3 regions of the Brevibacillus sp. NPDC058079 genome follow, and region 2 is predicted to be linked to each of the others. Evidence: riboswitches for the same ligand, from Rfam matches in the RefSeq annotation. Region 2 holds a riboswitch; each other region holds the start of a gene.
What was found. Region 2 has a riboswitch for S-adenosylmethionine ahead of metK (methionine adenosyltransferase). Riboswitches for the same ligand answer to the same signal wherever they lie in the genome.

Region 1 (5,866 bases), on a different contig from region 2:
CCAAAATGGCCATGCAGGTCATGGATGAAGCGAGAAGACAGATGGGGATTGTTTTTCCAGCGGATCGTAAAAAACAGTAGGCAAAGGGGAGGGCGTTTGGGATGAAAATGTATGATGTAACTGCCACCGTGTACGAAGGAATGACGGTGTATAAAAACAAGCCAGAAAAGCAGCCGAAAATACGAACCGCTACGAATGGCTATGTAACAGAATCGAGAATCGACATGGACCTTCACTCTGGTACCCATGTAGATGCTCCCCTGCACATGGTGAATGCTGGCGATACATTTGAGAGTATTTCCTTGGAGAAGCTAGTGGGCAATTGCAAGGTTCTCGATCTCACAGCGGTAGAGGATAGGATCACTCGCTCCGATCTGGAGAGCTTCGATCTTGTGCGAGGAGATTTTGTCCTGTTTAAAACGAAAAACTCTTTTGAAGAGGCGTTCTCTTTTGAATTCATTTTTCTGTCTGAAGAAGGAGCAGAATATTTAAGTGAGCTGGGTGTGCGGGGCATTGGTACCGATGCACTTGGAATCGAACGCGCCCAGGAAGGACACCCCACACATAAAAAGCTGTTTGCAGCAGGAGTCATTGTCGTGGAAGGCTTGCGGCTAGCAGAGGTCCCGCCAGGCGAGTATTTTCTGGTAGCTGCACCACTCAAGCTGATCGGCACGGATGCAGCCCCGGCAAGGGTCCTATTGTTTGAAGGCTTACATAGCGAATAATGGTGAACGTCACCCGCCTGTGAAGATCAGGCGGGTTCGTTCGTATTGGGATGCATGGTGGTATAATTTGTCTAACCAAAATGAATGACGAGGAGTGGGAAATACATGCTCAGACGACCAGCTCGCGATGAATACGCTGCTTATTTTGACTATTATATTGGGCTTGTACCAGAGGGCGATCTGCAAACGATCCTCACGCAACAAGGAGAGAGGCAAGTCGCGCTATTTTCGTCACTTGCGCCTGAGCAAATTGATTATCGGTATGCACTAGGCAAATGGACGGTAAAAGAGGTTTTGGGTCATCTTGTCGATACAGAACGCATCATGAGCTATCGCTTACTGAGAATCGCGAGAGGAGATCAGACACCCCTCGTCGGTTTTGATGAGAATGCTTTTGTCGAACACGGGTGTTTTCAGCTAAGAGACCTCTCTGATTTACTGGAAGAGTATAAGGCTGTTCGGGCTTCCACCATCGCACAGGTCCGCGGAATCTTTCCGGAAGCGTGGTTGCGTACAGGACTTGCCAACGGAAACAAGCTATCTGCAAGGACGTTGGCCTATGTGATTGCTGGACATGAAGCTCACCACACTGCCATTTTGAAAGATCGGTATTTGGGGTAGGTCAGAGCCTCTCCTCTTTTGCCGGCAACAGCTGGACGAATATTTTTCCGGCAAGAGACATTCTTTTTCTGTTCCCCAGTGGATGAAAGGGACAGACTTTCAGAAAACAGTCTGGCACACATTGACCACCTATAGGAGCAAACGGGAGTTTAGCAGGCTGTTCGGGTGACTTGTGGCGAAAGGAATGGTTACTGACCCACGAACAATGTTCGAAAAACAAGGAGGAATAAGGTAAAATCTGAGTGTAGTAGTAAGAAATGACAATTCCATAGGTGGAAACAGGTTCCTTAGGGCGTAACCAATTCGCCACAAGGATAATAGGGAAGCTCGGTGCAAATCCGACACGGTCCCGCCACTGTAAGAGGGGAGTCAGCGTCCAACAAGCCACTGGTCTATCAAAATAGACGGGGAAGGCGACGCTAGACGATGAACCCATAGTCAGGAGACCTGCCTGTTTCGACAACACTGATAGACCTACGGGAGATAGGGAGGTGTTAGAGATGGCTTGCGAAAAACAGCGAGTGGACAAGTACGTCCCTCCTTTTCTGGCATTTTCTAACGATCGTCACGGTCGAGTGGAAAATGCTCTTTTTATTTTGGGCAGGATAAAAGAAGAGGAGGGTGTGCGATGATGCAACTTTTTATTTGCCAATGGTGCGGATATGTCGAGGAAAAAGAGCTGCCTGAGGAATGCCAGGAGGGCGTGTTTCATTGCACTTGCTGTAGTATGGAAGAGGTAGAAAGCCTGTTCACCCACAACTGAGAAAGCCTGGCCAATTCAGATTGCAATCAGAAAAGAAAGAATTTTGTTGACGCTTGCCTTGGAATTTCTTAGAATAAAGCTCAACAGCATAAATGGTTCTTATCCAGAGAGGTGGAGGGTCTGGCCCGATGAAGCCCGGCAACCGTTGCATAATGCGACAAGGTGCCAATTCCTGCGAGACGTTTCGTCTCGAAAGATAAGAAGCGGGTTACTCCATTAGTAGATGAACCTTCTTCTTAGCGAAGAAGGTTTTTTTCAATTTCATATTTTCTTTATCCAGAGAGGTGGAGGGACTGGCCCGATGAAGCCCGGCAACCGTCACGCATATTTTGTGACAAGGTGCCAATTCCTGCAGGACATATACGTCCTGGGAGATAAGGAGGGGGAGCATTATTAGCTGCTAACAAGCCTTCTTCTTATCGAAGATGGCTTTTCTTTTTATCTAAAATTCGGGGTATGGGGTGGTCAGGATGAGTGCAGAAGTGGTACGCGTGGGATTATTGGGATTGGGAACAGTGGGTGGAGGCGTAATCAAAACGATCCGTTCGCAGCAGGAGAAGCTGGCTTCTCGTCTGGGTAAACGAATTGAGATCGTCAAGGCATTGGTGCGTGACTCGGAAAAAGAGCGGGCGGTTCATATCGACCCGGCTTTACTGACAACAGACTTTGAGGATGTATTGAGCAGCAATGTGGATATCGTGGTGGAGGTCATGGGTGGTGTAGAACCTACCTATGACTACGTCCGTGCTTTGATCGAAAAGGGCTGCCATGTGGTAACTGCCAACAAAGAGCTCCTGGCGAAAAAAGGAACGGAGCTAGTCGATTTGGCAAATCAACATCAAGTGCATCTTGCCTATGAAGCGAGTGTGGCAGGGGGCATCCCGATCTTGAGCGTGCTCCGGCAGTTCCTACGCACGAACGATATTCAAGGCGTTCGTGGTATTCTTAACGGAACAACGAACTTCATTTTGACGAAAATGGAGGCAGAGCAGCTCTCCTACCAGGAGGTGCTTAAGCAAGCGCAGGAGCTGGGCTATGCGGAAGCAGACCCTCGTTCGGATGTGGAAGGCTTTGATGCTATGTACAAGTTGTATATCTTGGCACAGCTTGTGTACGGAGAATCGCTGCCTTTAGCAGATGTTGTTCGCAAAGGAATTGCAGATTTGTCAGCAGGTCACATTCGAATTGCGAGCGAGCTCGGGTACCGGATCAAGCTGATCGCGCAGGCCTATCAAGCTGAGAAAGGAATTCGCCTATCTGTTGAACCAACCATGCTTCCGCTGAGCCATCCGTTGGCGCAAATCCACGACGCGTTTAATGCTGTCCAGCTATCCGGCAACATCGTAGGAGACTTGTTGTTTACAGGAAGAGGGGCAGGAGAGCTCCCCACAGCAAGTGCAGTCGTGGAGGATTTGGCCTATTTATTGACACAGCCATTCACACCGCATCCTACTTGGAAAGAAAAAACGGCTGACAAAGCTGGAGTCACGGTGGACTCGGTAGAACACGTCCTATGTTATCTTGAGGGCTCATGTCATACTGCTACGCCAGATCGTGTCCTGCATTTCCTTCAGCACGCAGGAGTCAACGTGCATAAACTAAAAGTCCAATTCGACTTGGGAGGCGTCTTGCGCGCAGGTTTGATCGTGACAGGAATCAGCGAAGAGCACGAGTTCCTATTGAAAAATGATTTTGGCTTAGAAGTGCGCTGCTTCCCTATTATCGAATCTGCGTAAGTAAGAGGAATCATAAGAAGAAAAGCCGTATTTCTAGTTACCTGGAAACACGGCTTCTTTTGTCAGGGGGCAGTCTCCACCGCTTTTGCACGAGGTTGAATACGCCCGTCACTTTGTATGTCGACACTCTCTGAAATGGATTCAATGCGTTTTAGCAGGGTAGCGCCGTTGCTTTCATTCATGGGTACAGCTTGTCCCAATTCTGCGTGAAACGGAAGCATCGTCAGCTCACAATCGCCGCTTTTCGTACAGTTTGCTTGCAGAACCATCGTTTCCCAGGTCTTGGGTTCGTTTGATCGTGTGAAAATGAAATTGCCGAGACTGTACGCAATCCATTTGTCGTTGTATCGTTCAAAACCTTGAAGTACGTGGGGATGACCGCCGACAATCAAATCTGCACCAGCATCGATGTAGGCACGAGACAACTCTTTTTGATGATCGACAGGATAATCAGCGCGTTCCTTGCCCCAGTGTGCAATCACCACGACGAGATCCGCTTGGTTTTTCGCTTCTTGGATCGCTTTTACTGCTAGTGAAGGATCGTAGGAAGCGGCCATACCTGGCTGGGAATGCCCTGCATACCAGCTCGTTTCGGGAATGACCCTGCTGAAGCCGAGAATCGCGATCTTGATGCCGTTCTTTTCTATGAATACAGGTGAATAGGCACGGCTGGCATCCTTACCTGCGCCGACGTATTCAATCCGGTTTTCGTCTAAAGCGTCAAAGGTATCCAGCAATCCCGGCGCTCCTTGATCCATCGAGTGGTTATTGGCGAGATTCACCACATCAATCCCAGCGTTTTTCATGGCAGGAACAGCAAGTGGCGACGACTTGTAGACATAGGCCTTGTTCTGTGCAGCAACACCAGTTTCGGTGATCGGCGTCTCCAAATTGGCAATTGTGATATCATCTTGCAAAAAGAGCGAGCTTACATGCTTGTATGGGTAGTCATAGCTGTTTGCTAGTAAGGTTTTCTCTACATTCCCTGACATCATGATGTCACCGACAAAGGTGAGCTGCACAGAAGTCTTTTGGTTCACGGTATTGTCAGGAGCAGGCTGCGTGTTCGGGTTGGCATGTTCTCCATCCATAACAGTTTGGAATAGGTAGTAGGTTCCGACGACGAAGATGGCCAACACGCTAAATAGGAGCGTGTTCTTTCCAACGCGTGCCCATTTTCTGCGTGAGTGCTTGCGCCGAACTTTTACCCGGCTTGATCTGGTCTCTTTCATTTTTCCCCCTTGTCATTCTATCCTTACATAAATGAATTTTGATATCCTATAAGTAATACGAAAAGAGGCGAAAAAAGGTGCGATTAACTTTTGATCATTTGGTTCATTTTGTACAGCGAACCCCTCAGGAAGCATCGGAACAATTTTGCCAAGCGGGTTTTCATGCGGTAGCTGGAGGGCGTCATGCGTCTTGGGGGACATGGAATAGCCTTAGTTATTTCGGGCTTTTTTATGTTGAATTTTTGGCGGTTGAACACGAGGAGCTTGCTCGACAATCAGATAATCCGCTCGTACGTCAATGTATCGAGGATGAAGCAAAGGGAGAAGGATTTGGTCAGATTGCGCTTCGGACCAAAGAGATGGATGCGTGGGCAGAGCGCCTGCGAAGCCAAGGTTTGCAGGTTACTGGACCTGTTGCGGGAAGTCGTACGCGTGATGATGGCACGACGCTTCGGTGGCGGATGTTATTCCTCGAAGATACAGATAGTGCTCTTCTACCGCCATTTCTCATTGAATGGTCGCAAACAGATGAGGAAAGAATAGAAGATTTGACGAATCGTGGCATCATTGGCGCACATCCGAACGGTGCAGCCCATCTCCAGTCAGTAGGCTATGCAGTAAAAGATCTGGAAGAAGCAACAGCACGTTGGCAAAGTTGGTTTGGATGGAAGAAGAGCGAAAAATTCCACGATAAAGAACTGGGGGCCATCTGCCAAGCATTTGAACTTCCGGGTGGAAATGTAGTGCTTTGCCAACCGACTGAGGAGGGATTGGCGCAGACTGCATGGA
Region 2 (5,866 bases):
ATTGTGCAGGGGAGAGAAGGAAGGAATGTTTTGCATGAAAAAATCAGTGAACATGTCAGTAGCGACTGCGTTAAGTGTTGCGCTAGTGATGGCAAATAACCAAACGATCTATGCTGCAGCACCACCAGCATCAAATGACTACTATTTAAGTAACCAGCTTCATTTGAGTCAGATTAGAGCTCATCAAGCCTGGTCAGTTGTAAATAGTAATGAACAGATTATCATTGCGGTGTTGGACTCCGGTGCGGACTATAAGCATCCTGATTTGAAGGACAACCTTCTGCCGGGTGTGAATCTTGTCAATCCCGGGAGATCTGCCCAGGACGATAACGGACATGGAACAGAAGTAACTGGTGTACTGGCTGCTAGCGGGAATAACAGTATTGGTGTATCCGGTGTCTTGTGGAATGCCAAGATTTTGCCGATTAAAGTTTTGGCCAAAAATGGAGATACAACGGTGCAGACTCTTGCTAAGGGTATCAATACTGCCTTGGATCGTGGTGCCAAAGTCATCGTGATGTCTCTAAGCAGTATGGCCTACTCTAAGGAACTGGCGAATGCTGTGCAACGAGCGGAAATAAGCGGAGCTGTTCTGATTGCAGCTAGTGGCAATGAGAGTAGCCGTGTGGCTTATCCCGCAGCTTATCCTACGGTGTTAGCGGTAGGGGCTGTAAGGAGTAACAATGAAGTGCTGTATCAAAGCAATACAGGACCTGAGCTGAACCTAGTAGCGCCTGGTTTCAATGTTTATACGACCAAGCTTGGGGGAAAATACGGTTCTTTTAGCGGTACTTCAGCAGCGGCACCACAAGTAGCGGGTGCAGCAGCGCTCATACTAGCTCGTCATCCCAAACTAAGTCCATTTGATGTGAGACAATTGCTTTTTCAAACGGCTACGGACTTAGGGGAAAAGGGATGGGATCGGAAAACGGGCTACGGGTTGTTAAATGTCGACAAGGCAGTTCGAACGGCCTTATCCCATGACTTTTTAGAGCCAAATAATCAGACGTACTCAGCCAAAGCGTTTCCGATCGAATCGCAAATACGTGGAAATTTAGGGCCCAAAGACACGATAGACTGGCTGAAGATGGACATCCCTTACGATGGGAAGGTCAGCTTCTCAGCGTCAGTGACTTCCGGTGTTTCTTCAGCGATGGCAGCTACCTTTTACCCAGAGAATCGTCCGCCGATCACGCAGTACTTCGGGAATGGGGATACGATAACTGTCCCGGTCAAGGCGGGACGAATGAATATCCGGTTAATGCGTAACGGAGGGGTCAACAACGCTTTTACCTACGTGTTGACGAGTAAGTTTACCATCAATCCGGACCGTAACGAACCGAACGATACGCAAGAGACGGCAAGGCCGCTCGTAGGCAACGAAATCAGTGTAACAGGCAATTTCCACGATGAAGGGGATCAGGATTGGTTCTCCTACTATGTTCGTGAATACGGGCATTTGGATGTCTCCGTTAGTCCTGATAACAAGCGTTTCGATCTATTGCTGAGTATCGGTAAACAAGAGCTCGGAAAAAAGATGGTTGTATGGGACCCTAACTACGATAATGGAACGAAAGACAATCCGACAGAACGCGCCCAAAAAGAAGTGTCACCAGGCAAGTATTACATCCGTGTGAGTGAGTACAATCGCAATGCGGTGAATGGCGAATATCAGCTGGATCTGGGATACACGCCAGTAAAAAAAGATTTTAATGAGCCGAATGACACTTATCAAAAAGCGTCTCCGTTAAGCGGTGGAACAGTGATGTCAGGCACAATACCGACAGCTACTGATTCCGACTGGTTCCAATTTACTGTGAATAGTGAATCGTATGTGACGTTCCGAGCGCCGTACATTCCTGTCGATAGTGGCTTTCGTTTTGCGCTCTATAGCGATCGAAACATGAACTATGCGATCGCTTCGACGAATGAGGTAGCGGAGCTGTCTAACCGAGGAAACGATGTTATCGGTTTGCGTTTGCAACCAGGAAAATATTATGTACGCCTTAATAGCGGGACTGCGTTCAAATATGAATCGTACCGACTCACGGTGACACAGCAGAAATTGATAGCGGGCTATCGCGATATTTCGGACCACTGGGCGCGCTCAGAGATCGTCAGACTTAGCTCTCGCGATATAGTAAATGGGTTTAATGATGCGTCGTTCAAGCCGAATCAGGCAGTGACCCGTGCAGAGTTTGCCACGATGCTGCTTAAATCAATGCGTGCGACCGGTTCCAAGGTAGCGACTACCTACACAGGAAAAACGACCTTCAGGGATATGCCAAAGCGGCACTGGGCTTATCACAACCTAGGTGTAGCCTATCAATTAGGGATTTTGAAAGGGTACCCGAAGAATGAAATGAAGCCGGATCAGCCGATATCGCGTGCAGAGATGGCGGTAATGATCGCGCGGGCACGTGATGTCTTGATGTATAACCGTGGTACATCGAATTATCAGGATGTGCCAACGAGTCACTGGGCTTCTCCTGCTATTGAGGCTTTAACATCTAGAAAATGGGTCAATGGGTACGGTTCTTCCTTTAAACCGAATGGAAGGGCAACTCGCGCCGAGGTAGTGGTGGTACTTTCCAAAGCCTATCAACTATAAGTAAAAATTTTCCTATTGACATCTCTGAAAAAAACAATTATTCTATTATCCGTAATGGATACTCTTATCCAGAGCAGGCGGAGGGACTGGCCCTATGAAGCCCGGCAACCGATCTAGAGCGGTGCTAACCAGCAGAACGGACATCTGTTCTGGCCGATAAGAGGATGAAGGAAGCAAAAAACGCTCAAACCTTTTCCTCCTAAAAAATGGAAAAGGTTTTTTATTTGCGTTTACGTAGATAAAATCCTGACTCGGCTACCACACTATTTGTATGAGGTCAAAGGAGGTATTTTCTCATGGCTTTGCAAAAAGGTCGTCGTCTGTTTACATCCGAATCTGTAACTGAAGGACATCCGGATAAAATTTGTGACCAAATTTCCGACTCCATCTTGGATGCGATCCTGTCCAAAGATCCAAACGCTCGCGTAGCTTGCGAAACTTCCGTAACTACTGGTTTGGTTCTCGTAGCAGGTGAAATCACTACAAACACTTATGTGGATATCCAAAAGCTCGTTCGTGAAACCATTCGTGAAATCGGTTATGACCGTGCGAAATTCGGTTTTGACGCTGACACTTGCGGTGTTATTACTGCAATTGGCGAGCAGTCCGCTGACATTGCACTTGGTGTAGACCAAGCATTGGAAGCACGCGAAGGCAAAATGACTGACGCTGAGATCGAAGCAATTGGTGCTGGTGACCAAGGTTTGATGTTTGGTTTTGCTTGCAATGAAACACCTGAGCTGATGCCGCTTCCGATCAGCATGTCCCACCAATTGGCTCGTCGTCTGACTGAAGTACGTAAAAACGGAACACTTGCTTACCTCCGTCCTGACGGAAAAACACAAGTAACCGTTGAGTACGATGGCGACAAACCAGTTCGTATCGATACAATCGTTATTTCTACTCAACATGCTCCTGAAACAACTCTGGAGCAAATCAAGCAAGATCTGGTTGAGCAAGTAATCAAACCAGTTGTTCCAGCTGAACTGTTGGACGCTGATACCAAATACTTCATCAACCCAACTGGCCGTTTCGTAATTGGCGGACCACAAGGGGATGCTGGCTTGACTGGTCGCAAAATCATCGTAGATACTTACGGCGGTTATGCTCGTCATGGCGGCGGTGCGTTCTCAGGTAAAGATCCGACTAAAGTTGACCGTTCCGGTGCTTACGCAGCTCGTTATGTAGCGAAAAACATCGTGGCTGCTGGTCTCGCAGACAAATGCGAAGTACAAGTTGCTTACGCAATTGGTGTAGCACAACCAGTTTCCATCGCAGTAGATACTTTCGGTACAGGTACCATTTCCGAAGAAGCTCTGGTGAAATTGGTTCGCAAACACTTCGACCTGCGTCCTGCTGGTATCATCAAGCAGCTCGACCTGCGTCGTCCTATCTACAAACAAACAGCTGCATATGGCCACTTTGGACGCAATGACCTGAATGTTCCTTGGGAGCAAACAGACAAAGCAGAAGTTCTGAAGCAAGAGGCTGCTCAACTGTAATATTGCTGAATGACATAAAAAGAGCCTGGTATTGCTACTGGGCTCTTTTTCTTTTTAGGAGCAGAGTCATCCAATTATTGGGTCAATTGTTGCACAGGAATTTGTAGGACTGTGTCGAATCTCCTAGTGAGGAAGTAGAGGAGGGGTTTTTTTGCCGAACAGAAGGCTCTTCCTGATCGTGTTTCTTACTTTTTTGTTTTTTGCAGTGGCTATTGGGTTGTTAGGCGAATCTTTTCTGGAAAAAAAGAATAAACAAGAAGTGCAACCTTTTCCCCAAGTGGATACGTCTATAAGCATAAGTGAGACAAAAAATGCTGAGCCAAACGTCACACCAATTGAAGAAGCAGCGGTTCAAACGAAAAAGTGGTATAACAATCAGGTTGTGGTTTTGACGTACCATCATGTCACGGATCAATCGAATCAGCGGTATGTCATAGCTCCTGATCAATTTGCCCGACACATGAAATTTTTGCATGATAACGACCTGAATCCGATATCGTTGGATGAGTTCCTGCGATTTATGGAGACGGGTACCTTACCGACTGAGAATGCTGTTTTGATTACGTTCGACGATGGGTATGAGAGTTATTACAAAGAAGCATTTCCGATCTTACGTACATACGGCTACCCTTCAGTGAACTTCGCGATTGCGGGGCGCTTAAGAGATGTAGCTGATCGAAAACGGGAGAATATGACGCCACCACTTACGCGTCAACAGGTTAACGAAATGACTCATTCGGGACTGGTTACGATCGGGTCCCACACGTACAGTCTGCATGAAGAGGAAGAACGAAATGAGTGGGGCGATCTTGGCCCAGAAACAGCTCCGGTCTATCTGAAAGACTTGCAGCGTTTAGAGGAAGAGAAAGAGTACAGGGACCGCCTCTATGTAGATTTCAGTATATCTCGCGTCAGTTTAAGCGAATGGATGAAGAAAGAGGTTGAGGCTATCTCGTTGCCATTTGGCTACACAAGTCCAATCGTACTGGAGACAGCTCGTCAAGCTGGCTACCGCTATGTGTTTACATCCAATCGTGGATTCGTAAAACAAGGAACAGATCCGTTTGCCATTCCACGCAATGACATGGGACTGCGAGATGTAGAAGAAGAGCACCTCCAACAGTTGTTCACGAAGGCTAAAAATGAGTTTGAAGGAGAGCAATCATGAACAAAGCGATAGACATCAGCGTGCTGGACGGGGTGATCAAGCGAACGATTGAAACCGTAGAAACGAGTAAAACCCAAATATTTGATATAGCTGAAAACGCCAGACAGCATGGCAACTCATTGAAGTTTGATCTACATGAACTTCGACAAGAGATTTCCAAAGTGATTCAAAAAGTCGATGCGCTTGAACTCGCGTATCGTAAATCGCGCAACAAGCTCGTGTTGGTCAGTCGTAATTTTCATATGTACACGGAGGAAGATATCCGGGTTGCGTATGAAGAGGCGAGCCGTATTCAGGTAGAACTGTCCATTTACCGCGAGCGGGAAAATAATTTGAAGCGCAGAAGAAATGATTTGGAGCGTCAACTGCGTACCTTGGAAGAAACCATCGTCCGTGCAGAAAAGCTGGTTTCTCAAATGGGCGTTGTGCTTGGATATTTGACTGGTGACTTAAGTAAGATTGGCGAGGCGCTGGAATCAGCTAAGCAGCATCAGTTGATGGGCCTAAAGGTAATCCAGGCTCAGGAAGAAGAGCGCAAGCGTGTCGCGCGCGAGATTCACGACGGTCCAGCTCAATCGATGGCAA
Region 3 (5,866 bases), on a different contig from region 2:
GAAGGTCATGCCGTGAGCCATTTGTGGTGTGTAGGCGTAGTTGCTCAGCACGACACTGAAAATACCGCGTTCGTTTGTCTTGATTTCGTAGCTTCCTTGCATTTCTGTATTTCCCGGTACCTGGACCCGTTGTTGCTCGTGAATTAAGCCTTGAACTGTTTGATAAATCGCCCGGTTGATATCTTTTTCCGCTTGTTGGTTGGCTAGGCCTGCCAATTGTGGATAGTAAATCGTGGTGTTCGGACGGCTAATCGTTCGTGTCAGCACAGTAGCTGGCAATTGATTGAGTTCCACTTTTCTCCGTTTGCCTCCTGTACGTAAGAGTTGTGTAATAGCCTATTCGAAATTGTTTTTGGCTGTTCTTACTTTTTTCACAAATTTGGCAAAGGTTTGGCTATATAATGGGGAAAGAATCCGATACATAAGTAAATATGGAAAAGGGGGGCAATTATGATTCAATTGATTCGCAATACCTTGACTGACAAAGAAGGCTTTATGATTTTCATCCTATGGAATCATTTGTGGATGGCGGGACTCATTGCCTACCAAGTGGATGTGAACTTCTGGAAAGTGACGTCCTTGGGATTGCTGGTCACTCTAATTGTTTCGCCGTATTATTTCATTCGCAAAGATAGTCATGTGATTCGTTATCTGGTTGCAATCGGACTTATGTTTTATGCTATTTCCTTCGATCACTTTACCGATTACCAGGAGGTTACCTTCCTCGCCTTTATCGTCATGGGCTTTTTGGCAGCCTATTTGGATTGGAAGCTAGTCGTAACAGCGGGAATTACCCAAATCATTGTCACGGTTATTGGGTTTTACACAGGGACCTACGAGATTTTCGAGGGTGATTTTTCGGAGCTCAATTTGCTTATGCGTATTGTCACGATTCTCATGATGATGGGAGCCGTCACGTATCTGTGTCTCGCCGGACAAACCTCCTTGCGAAAAGCTGATGACGCAAGGCAGGAAGCGGAAGAGAAAGAGCGCCGTCTGGGAGAAATGCTTTTGAACATCCAGCAAATGACGGAGCAGCTGGATCGTACAAGCGATCATGTGCATGAGCATGCGGAAGGTACGAAGCGCAATACAGATGAAATGATGGTAGCCTTCAAGGAAGTCGCCACAGGTATGGAATCGCAGGCGAATTCTACGGTGAAAATCGAAGAAGAGGTTCAATCCATCGACCAGGAAATCGAGGAAGTCACAACACAGACCAACGCCATGAAATCGGAATCGCAACAAAACAACCGTCGTCTGACAGAAAGCGTTCAGATGATGAATGAGCTGTCCTCGCAGATGGAGCAAATTGTGCAGGCAGTCAATGTAGCAGCCTCTACGATTCACCAGCTCAATCGACAGGCGAATCGCGTAGAAGAAATTGTTGGCGCTATTAATCAGATCGCGACACAAACGAATCTCTTGGCGCTGAATGCGGCGATTGAATCGGCGCGTGCAGGCGAGCATGGACGTGGATTTGCTGTTGTAGCGGATGAGGTACGCAAGCTAGCGGAACAAAGCGCGACAGCTACGCAGGAAATTACCGACATTCTGAAATCTCTCCATCAGGAAAGTGAGAATGCGGTGCAGCATATGAGCAATGGAGAAACGTCTGTTGCAAAAGGCCAAGAGCTGGCCGTGAAAACAGTGGCCTCCATTGAAGCAGTGCGTGCCGGGATGATGGCCTTCTTGGAAGCAGCTGATCAAGTAAGCTCCAGCATGGACCGGGTAAAAGTGCGTTCCGGAGAAGTTGCCATCGAGATGTCGACTATTACAGCCGTAACCGAGGAATCCGTAGCCAACTTAGAAGAGCTGTTTGCGACAGCAGAAAACCAGCATCAAAAAGTGCGTGAAATTACGGAAGAGCTGGGCGAGCTGAATACGTTGTCTCATCGTCTCCAGCAAACCTTTCACGTAAATTAGTTAAAGATTGTTTAAAAAGTCGTATTTTGATCACGAAGTAGTTCTGAAAGCTGATTCGGCATCGAAATTGACGTTCACCTTCGAAGTCCGGTGCTCATGTAGGTCTCCTACACTCCGCTCCTCCTTCTTCAGGTTCTCGCCAATTTCTCGGTGCTGAAAAGACGACTTTTTAAACTTCAACTTCGATTCACTTTTAGAAGTGTTTGGAATTGAGAAAAAAGAATTGCATTTTTGAACCGTTCTGCTAGAATGAATTCCATTGTAACTAAATATATTCACCTACCTTATCTAGAGCGGCGGAGGGACTGGCCCGATGATGCCCGGCAACCACTGATCATGTCTATGCATGAACAGAAAGGTGCCAATTCCTGCAAAACCTGTACCATGGTTTTGACAGATGAGGAAGAGAACGGCTACGTACGCAAACTCTTCCTCCGGGAAGAGTTTTTTTGTTGTATTTGTAAACAAAAGGAGGTAATAAACGAACGATAAATTTATTTTATAAGATAATATTCGTAAATAGTATTGAAAAATTGGGTAAAAAGCCGTACATTACCTAATAGGATAAAGAAAAACGTAAAGTTCGGATAGGGAGAGATACATCATGAAGAAGTTATTGCTGGCATTAACGACATTCGCAGTATTGGCAACAGGGTGCTCGACTGGCACAAGCGCACCTGCAGATCAGCCAGGAGGACAAGCAGCGGGACAAGAGGGCGCGGCCAAAAAGAGAATTGCCTTGATTTTGCCTGAGAAAATCGGTGTGAATCCGTTCTTCCAACAAATGGATGAGGGTGCGAAGAAAGCCGCACAAGAGCTGGGCGCAGAAGTGAAAACGATTGAATCTACGGACCATGGAGCGATTGAAGAGAATCTGCGCGTGGCTGTTGCAGAAAATTATGATTTGATCATCACTTCTTCCTTTACATCAGAGGATGCATTGAAAAAAGTAGCTACCGAAAATCCTGACCGTAATTTTGCGATTATTGATACTGTAGTGGATTTGCCAAACGTTCGTAGTGTTACCTTCCGCGAGCAGGAAGCGGCTTACCTGGTGGGAGCAGCAGCAGGTCTGGCAACGAAAACGAACAAAGTAGGTATGGTTGTCGCTCTTGATATTCCACAGTTGAAAAAATGGACAGTTGGCTTCGAAGAGGGCTTGAAAGCGACGAATCCAAAAGCAGAGCTGATGGTCAACTATGTAGGTAGCTTCACTGACCCGGCAAAAGCGAAGGAATTGGCTTTGCTCCAAGCTTCCAAAGGCGCTGACTTCATTAACGGTGCAGCAGCAGTAGGAGACCTCGGCGTTTTCGAAGCAGCGAAGGAAAAAGGCTTCTTCACAGCAGGTCAGGACGTTGACCGTACCACGATTGATCCAGAGCATATTGTTCTGTCCCAATTGAAAGGGACCGACGCGGCAGCTTATGAAACGGTGAAGAACTTTGTAGAAGGAACGTTCAAACCAGGTGTTGTGGCGTACGGCTTGAAAGAAAAAGGTGTTGGCGTAACCTATGTCACGCACGAAAGCAAAACGCCACTGAACGCTTTTATTGGACAAGAAGTGGTGGATAAAGTGAAAGCGATCAGCGATGAGATTGTAGCTGGCACTCGCAAAGTACCAGACCAGTTCTAAAAAGGTAGCTCGGTGCTGAAAAGCCAACTTTTTGAACGTTTATTTATAGCTTGTGCACAGTGATGGATGTGACCGACTACGGCTGTGTAGTCGGTCTTCCATTTTCATAAAAGGACGTACAGAAATGAGGGAGTGGGAATGACCGATCGCTTGGAAATGAGGGCCATGACCAAGAAGTACGGAGATTTTACCGCCAACGACAAGGTGTCGTTCTCACTGGCAGCAGGAGAAGTCCACGCGATTGTCGGGGAAAATGGAGCGGGCAAAACGACACTGATGCGGATGCTGTACGGGATGGAGCAGCCGACGTCGGGAGAGATCGTGTTAAACGGCAAGCCAGTTGTTTTTCGCGGACCAGAGGACGCGATTCGAAATGGAATCGGGATGGTTCACCAGCACTTTATGCTCTTCGGAGAATTCAGTGTGACTGAAAATATCGTGATCGGATACGAGCCGAATCAAGCGGGTTTTTTCAAAAGAAATGACGCGGAGGACAAGGTGCGGGCTCTTAGTGAGCAGTATCGCATTCCGATTCAGCCGCAGGCCAAGGTAGCGAATTGCTCGATTGGGGAACAGCAACGGGTCGAGATTCTGAAGGTACTGTATCAGGGAGCGGATATTATCGTGCTGGACGAGCCGACCGCTGTACTTACCCCACTGGAGGTACGCGACCTGCTGCAAACGATTCGAAACCTGGCCGAGAGCGGCAAGAGCGTCATTTTGATTACACATAAGTTGCAGGAGGTCATGGAGGTAGCTGATCGTATTACGGTACTGCGCGGAGGCAAAGTGACGGGAACGGTATCCCGTACAGAAACCAATGCGGACGATTTAGCCAGACTGATGGTCGGACGTGAATTGCAGGAGCTAGCTGAGCGAGTTCCTCTGGATAAAGGCCCTTTGTTGCAGGTGGAGAATCTCACGGTTCGAGAAAAGCAGACACTGCTTGATCAAGTCAGCTTTACCGTGCACCACGGGGAAATCGTAGGAATCGCAGGTGTTTCCGGGAATGGTCAATCCGAGCTGCTGCAAGCGATCAGCGGCTTGCGAGCGGCACAGGAGGGAAAGGTGCGGTTAGGCGGCAACGACGTGACGAACAAATCAGTTGCCACCATTCGGGATGCCGGCTTGGCGCATATTCCGGAGGATCGCTACCTGTGGGGAACGGCCAAACTCTCAAGCGTCGAGGAAAATGCGTTGATGGGCTATCAGCGAAAGCCTGCTTACAACCGTCGCGGCGTTGTTTTGCGGGAGAAATTCCGCCAAGTCGTAAAAGGCTGGGTTGAGCAGTTTGCCATCAAGACAGGCTCCCGACAATTGCAGGAGCTGGCAGGGAATCTGTCAGGTGGAAACTTGCAAAAGCTGATCGTAGCAAGGGAGCTGGGACATGAAACCCCGTTTTTGATTGCGGCTGAGCCTACGCGAGGGGTAGATATCGGTGCCATGGAGTACATCCATCAGGCGCTGATCGAAAAGCGCAATCAGGGAGACGGGATCTTGCTAGTCTCCTCCGAGCTGTCCGAAATTCTCGCCTTGTCTGACAGGATTTTGGTCATGTATAAAGGGCGAATCGCTGGAGAGCTTTCACGCCTGGAGGCAACCGAAGAAAAAATCAGCGTGATCATGGCGGGAGGAAGCATTCATGGCAGCAATCAAAGAGCTATCTAAGTCATTGGTTCAGCCGTTATTGGCTGTCGTCATCGGTTTGTTGACCGGGGCGCTGGTCATTGCTGCAGTTGGCGAATCGATCTTGGGCACCTACCAGGAAATGTGGAAAGGGGCCTTTGGCAGTTTTTATTTCTTTACGTCTACATTAGCGAGAGCTACGCCTATCATGCTGATTGCCCTGGGTCTTTCCCTCGCATTTCGGGCAGGGGTATTCAACCTGGGGGCGGAAGGGCAAATGGTGCTGGGTGCCGTCAGTGCTGCGTTAGTCGCGATTTACTTGCCAGCACCGGGAATGATCAAAATTGTGGCGGGTATTTTTGCAGGAATGGCAGTCGGAGGGTTCTGGGCGTTGTTGCCAGGTTTTATGGAAGCCCGTTTTCGCATTCCGTTGCTCATCTCTACGTTGCTCTTTAACTACATCGCGGTATTGTTTGCGAGCTATCTCGTGACAGAGCCGTTCCGGGATCGGTCGGGTTCTGCGGCACTGGCACAGACCGTTATGCTGGAGAAAAGCGCTTGGCTTCCGAAGCTGTTTGCCGGGATGAGCGTGCATGTAGGGTTTTTGTTTGCGATCGTTGCAGCGCTGCTGTTGTTCTGGGTACTTCGGTTTACGCCTTTTGGCTATGAAGTGAAGATGCT

Region 1: it holds a riboswitch for S-adenosylmethionine, as region 2 does, so the genes downstream of both, ACFVS2_RS08350 (homoserine dehydrogenase) here and metK (methionine adenosyltransferase) in region 2, are expected to answer to the same signal.
Region 3: it holds a riboswitch for S-adenosylmethionine, as region 2 does, so the genes downstream of both, ACFVS2_RS24785 (BMP family lipoprotein) here and metK (methionine adenosyltransferase) in region 2, are expected to answer to the same signal.

Annotation. Positions count from the first base shown of each region.
Region 1 is NZ_JBHVSO010000002.1:348,581-354,446, reverse strand. It holds gene ACFVS2_RS08370 (Gfo/Idh/MocA family protein) at 1-80, shown strand, start outside; gene ACFVS2_RS08365 (cyclase family protein) at 102-725, shown strand; gene ACFVS2_RS08360 (DinB family protein) at 831-1,346, shown strand; cobalamin riboswitch at 1,610-1,815, shown strand; gene ACFVS2_RS08355 (hypothetical protein) at 1,975-2,109, shown strand; SAM riboswitch class I at 2,206-2,312, shown strand; SAM riboswitch class I at 2,379-2,490, shown strand; gene ACFVS2_RS08350 (homoserine dehydrogenase) at 2,580-3,845, shown strand; gene ACFVS2_RS08345 (CapA family protein) at 3,908-5,077, opposite strand; gene ACFVS2_RS08340 (VOC family protein) at 5,155-5,866, shown strand, end outside.
Region 2 is NZ_JBHVSO010000017.1:4,582-10,447, forward strand. It holds gene ACFVS2_RS30715 (S8 family peptidase) at 35-2,611, shown strand; SAM riboswitch class I at 2,673-2,774, shown strand; gene metK (methionine adenosyltransferase) at 2,908-4,113, shown strand; gene ACFVS2_RS30725 (polysaccharide deacetylase family protein) at 4,265-5,281, shown strand; gene ACFVS2_RS30730 (sensor histidine kinase) at 5,278-5,866, shown strand, end outside.
Region 3 is NZ_JBHVSO010000009.1:211,041-216,906, forward strand. It holds gene ACFVS2_RS24775 (DUF3298 and DUF4163 domain-containing protein) at 1-294, opposite strand, end outside; gene ACFVS2_RS24780 (methyl-accepting chemotaxis protein) at 451-1,926, shown strand; SAM riboswitch class I at 2,208-2,330, shown strand; gene ACFVS2_RS24785 (BMP family lipoprotein) at 2,531-3,559, shown strand; gene ACFVS2_RS24790 (ABC transporter ATP-binding protein) at 3,698-5,227, shown strand; gene ACFVS2_RS24795 (ABC transporter permease) at 5,202-5,866, shown strand, end outside.